DNA from 2 places in the Bradyrhizobium sp. WBOS07 genome. Region 1 is predicted to be linked to the other one. Evidence: predicted binding sites of a transcription regulator. Region 1 holds the regulator's gene; the other holds the start of a gene.

Region 1 (2,385 bases):
GCGCCTTGTCGGGCCGTTCAGTGATTCATCATCGCCGCGAGCGCGCCGTGCTGGGCAAGGATCTCGGCGCCAACGACCAGCGCGAGGATTATCTGCGCGCGCGCCTCGAACTGCGCGACGATGGTGCGCAGGTCGCCGTTCCCGTCAGCCATCAGGATTCCTCTCTGCTTGCGAATCTTGCTGCGGCACAGGTACTTCTCGTGCGCGCACCGTTCGCGCCGAAGGCCGAGGCCGGCAGCCCTTGCGAGGTGCTGCGTCTCCCCGTCTGAGTGCACGGCCACACGCATTCCGCGAGTTCGCCACCGTTCACGGTAAATTAAGCAGTTGCGGAACATGTATCGAACATATAGTGTCCGTTCATGATTTGTTTCGAGCATGTAGCGGCTTATCGCTGAACTCATCGTCTCGGAATCGAACGACATCAACCGGGGGACTTTGGTCGAGATGTTAACGCGCAAACAATACGAGCTTCTGAGGTTCATCAGCGAACGTTTGAAGGAAAGCGGTGTGCCGCCCTCCTTCGACGAGATGAAGGATGCGCTCGACCTGCGCTCGAAGTCGGGCATCCACCGCCTGATCACCGCGCTCGAGGAGCGCGGCTTCATCCGCCGCCTGCCCAACCGCGCACGCGCCATCGAAGTGATCAAGCTGCCGGAGCTCCAGGCTGCCGCCGGCGCCCGTCGCGGCTTCACGCCGAGCGTCATCGAGGGCAATCTCGGCAAGGTCCGCGCCAGCTCCAGCCCGTCCATGGACGAGGGCGAGCGGCCCGTTGCGGTGCCCGTGATGGGCCGTATCGCGGCCGGCACGCCGATCGAGGCGTTGCAGACCCGCAGCCACACCATCAGCGTGCCGCCCGACATGCTCGGCTCGGGCGAGCACTACGCGCTCGAAGTGCGCGGCGATTCCATGGTGGAAGCCGGCATCCTCGACGGCGACATGGCGCTGATCCAGCGCAACGAGAGCGCCGATACCGGCGACATCGTGGTGGCGCTGATCGACGACGAGGAGGCCACGCTCAAGCGCTTCCGCCGCCGCGGCGCCTCGATCGCACTCGAGCCGGCCAATGCCGCTTATGAGGTGCGCATCCTGCCGCCGAACCGCGTGAAGATTCAGGGCAAGCTGATCGGGCTTTACCGGAAGTACTGATACCCAACATCAAGCGCCGGGCGCGCTTCGACAATCGCATTTGAATTTTGCAGGGGTCGTCATGCCCGGGCTTGTCCCGGGCATCCACGTTCATTGTGCTGCGTCGAAGGCGTGGATGGCCGGGACAAGCCCGGCCATGACGCTGTGGAGGCGGCTGGTGACCATAACCACATGCGATAGCCCTGCGCAGAGTGGTGCCGGCAGCGCCGATACGCCGGCCAAATGCAAGGATGCGATGTTTGTTCCTATCGAATCCGGGAAAGATAAAGTGATCGCGCGCTGCGGACGCGAGCCGCAGATTTGCCCATAACCAAGCAGAGCGTTGCAGGCTTCCACTCTGATTGAGGCCTGCGCCTCGACGAGACGCGGGTCGCAATCTTCGCATGAGGAGCACCCGATGTGTGACTACAGCCTGCATGCCGTCGCGACGCGTCCCGCCGAAGTCGGCGAGACGATCGTCACGACAACCTTCCGCGGCACCTCGACGCGCGGCTTCGCCTCCGAAGCCGATCTCTCTGTCGCGGTCTGCCTGCTGCCGGGGACGGAGCTCGCCTTTGCCGACAACGTCCGTTACGACAACCGCTGGATCTGGACGCGCACCGTCAACTCCCGCGTCGGCAAGTTCGGCAAGATCGATCCACACATTCCCGATCGCCATCACGACGCGATCGAATTTCCTGACGGCAAATACGTGCTGGTGACTCAGCTGGTCGAAGGCCAGCGCGCAACCGTGCTGCAGCTGCCGGTGACGCAGCCGGTCGGCGAGCGCGAGCACAAGCCTGAGATCATCGCGGACAATCGGGCGGCGGTCACGCGCCAGCCGATCGGCTGATGAAAGCTCAGTCCTCGGCCTGAAGATCGGCCTCCGACGGCGTAGCGTCGCGGACGCGCGGAGCCGGCCTCGGCATGAGGGCTCCTTCGAAATCTCCCTCGCCGGCGGCTGCCGGCGACCAGGGGCGGTCTGCACCTCTCGCCTTGACCGCCTGAACCGCAAATCCGTCGCCATGCCGTGTCAGCGCCAGCGTGCCCTGGCGCGCGAGCCGCTGCCGGTCCACCACCATCGCCGCGCAATCGGGCGGCGCGGGCCGCGACGTCACCACCAGCGCGGCGCGGCTGCAATCGTCCGCCAGCGCATCGATGCGCGAGGCCAGCGCGACCAGGCGCCCATCGGCGAGCGGTGTCACGCAGCCGGACTCGTCGCACGACACTCCCTCGGCCAAGGTGCTGCTGCCGGCATCG
Region 2 (2,385 bases), 3.1 Mb from region 1:
GATACGTCAGGGCGATAAGCCAGTGCGTCCGTTCCGTTTCAGACGGAGCGGAAACCATCAGCCAAACGCGGCGCTCGTCATGCGTCGCGCCATTCGCGGGTCGCGTGCAACCCGCCCCTCGAGCCAGGCTTCCGTCTGGGCGAGATCGCGCAATGCCCTGGCATAGCGGCGCGCCGCGCTTCGCTCCGCCCCGCGCGGCAGCTTGCGGGCCTTGTGAAGGATGTCCGCGGCCGCGTTGCGATAGGCCAGCGAGCGATAGAGAAAGACCACCTTACCCATATCGATGTTCCCGTTTTGCTGGGCCTCATCCTCGCAAGACCAGCATGAACGTCGGATGAAGCGGTCGATGACAATTCCTTCATTCCTCAGGAACAGTGGTTTGCCGCCCGCGTTGGCATGCCAAATGGGGATGCAGTTCCCATGCGCACAAAAAAGTCGTCAGACCTGATTTCTGCGACCGGCCTCATCAAGCTGATGACGCATGCATTGATGGGCGCCGCTCTCGGCCTCGTCTTCAGTCTCGCGCTGATCCTGTGCAATCCGGCCGTCGCCAGCCTGCTCAACAACGGCGGAAGCCAGACCGTGATCGTCTTCGCCCTCACATTGGTGACGACCTTCGCGATCGGCGCGACACTCACCGGCGTCGTGTTCATCATCGCCGAGGACAAGCAATCTTGAGACCGGCGTGAGGCGTCGCCCCCCAACGATTTCAGCGCCGGGTGGCCGCGCGGTCGGGCTTGCCGATTGTCTTCACGAGACGCAGGCGCACCCGGTCGTGGACGTCGGGCAGCACATCGCCGCCGCCGGCCGCCTTCCATTCGGCGATCAGCAAGGTGATCTGTCGGCGCAGCTCCAGCTGCGCCAGCGCCTGTTCGGTGCAATCGCGATCCCCGTTGATGCGATCCCGCACGGACGCCTCGACATCGGCCATCTCCAGCCTCAAGGCGCTGATTTTACGTCGAATTTCATTAATTCTGTTGTCCATGGCTTGTTAGAACAAAATAAGAACATATAGTCAAGCCAGGATTTGAAGACGGAGACGCCGGATGCAGGTTCAAGGTAAATACGACGCCAGGATCTTTCTCGCCGAGCAGATGACCCGGGCGCAGGGGCTGAGGCTGAAACGGTTGAGCGAAGAGGCCTATCAACCCGCACAATATGCGCGCGATCTGTCCTTCACCGAGGCCGCGCGGCGCATCCAGGTGCTGGAAGCGGAGATCGAGCTGGCGAACTCCTTCTAGGCGTGCACCTGGCTAGGCGTACACTTGGCCTTGGCCTGCTGTTTCGGAACCATGGTGGGTCCGGATGGTTTTCCTGAGCCAATGGAGAATCATGCATGGCACGCAAGGCAAAGAAACGTCGCTACTCACCCAGCTCCGGCAGCGAGGTCGAAAGCGAGATGCGGCGCTACAAGAAGGGCACCGCCAAGAGCGGTCGCAAAGGCCGCGGCGGACGCGTGAAGAGCCGCAAGCAGGCGATCGCGATCGGCCTGTCGAAGGCGCGCAAGAAGGGCAAGAAGGTCCCGAAGAAAGCTGCCAAGAAGACGTCGTCCAAGAAGCGGACGACCAAGAAGACAGCCAAGAAAACGTCCAAGAAATCATCGAAGAAATCGTCGAAGCGCAAATCCAGCAAGCGTTGACGCTGTCCCGTCTCAGATCATGCTGCCCGGCATGAAGCAGCGGATCGAGACCCCGAACGCGGTCTTCACCGGCCATACCATGGTGCGGCCGGCGCGGTTCGGCTCGGTGATGACGGCTTCATCCGGCACGTCGATCCACTCGCCGTCGAGACGCACGCGATAACGCCCGTTGTGCGATTCCCAATCGGGATCAGCGACGGCAAATCCGTCGGCGTCCGAGCAGCATGGACCGAGGTGGCTGCGCAGGCTGTCGAACCACGGCTTCAGCGGCGAGTTCGCGTAGCGGCCGTCGTCACGACCGAGCGCTGCTCCATCCCAGACCACGAACGGCGCCGCAAGCAGCGCACCCCTCAGCGAGAGCTTCAATCGATCCATGTCGGCACCGATCAAATCCGAACACCGGCAGTTCCACAAAGCGGCCGGAGGTGCGAAGTTCCACGCTTGCAACCCGTTCGCGGCGTCATTGCCGCGGCGGGCAAGTTCGAAGTGTGATGGGCGAACACGGCTTTTTCGTATGAACCGCGTCACCATTCCTGCCGTTAACGAGAATGTTATCGATTGGCGTTGCAAGTCCTGACGGCGAACGGAGAAGGCGGCCCGAGGGCCGCCTTCTTGATGTCTGCCGATAGCTGTTCGCCTCAGGCAAGCGGCACCGCGACGAACCTCGTCGCCTCGGCGCTTCTGACCTGCAACAGCACGCTGCGCTTGCCGGACGATTTGGCCTCCGCCAGCTCGGAGCGGACGTC

The links. Region 1 encodes LexA, which represses DNA repair genes until DNA is damaged. Its sites were predicted from a motif close to TGTTCNNNNTGTGTTCNG; they were not measured.
Region 2: the regulator LexA is predicted to act here: its motif matches at 993-1,010, upstream of DCM79_RS26730 (DUF3072 domain-containing protein).

The regions. Positions count from the first base shown of each region.
Region 1 is NZ_CP029008.1:2,468,935-2,471,319, forward strand. It holds gene glp (gephyrin-like molybdotransferase Glp) at 1-269, shown strand, start outside; gene lexA (transcriptional repressor LexA) at 445-1,146, shown strand; gene DCM79_RS11650 (hypothetical protein) at 1,544-1,978, shown strand; gene DCM79_RS11655 (ComEC/Rec2 family competence protein) at 1,986-2,385, opposite strand, start outside.
Region 2 is NZ_CP029008.1:5,615,488-5,617,872, reverse strand. It holds gene DCM79_RS26745 (hypothetical protein) at 58-279, opposite strand; gene DCM79_RS26740 (hypothetical protein) at 421-678, shown strand; gene DCM79_RS26735 (hypothetical protein) at 710-931, opposite strand; gene DCM79_RS26730 (DUF3072 domain-containing protein) at 1,047-1,241, shown strand; gene DCM79_RS26725 (DUF6496 domain-containing protein) at 1,337-1,639, shown strand; gene DCM79_RS26720 (hypothetical protein) at 1,652-2,014, opposite strand; gene DCM79_RS26715 (Do family serine endopeptidase) at 2,278-2,385, opposite strand, start outside.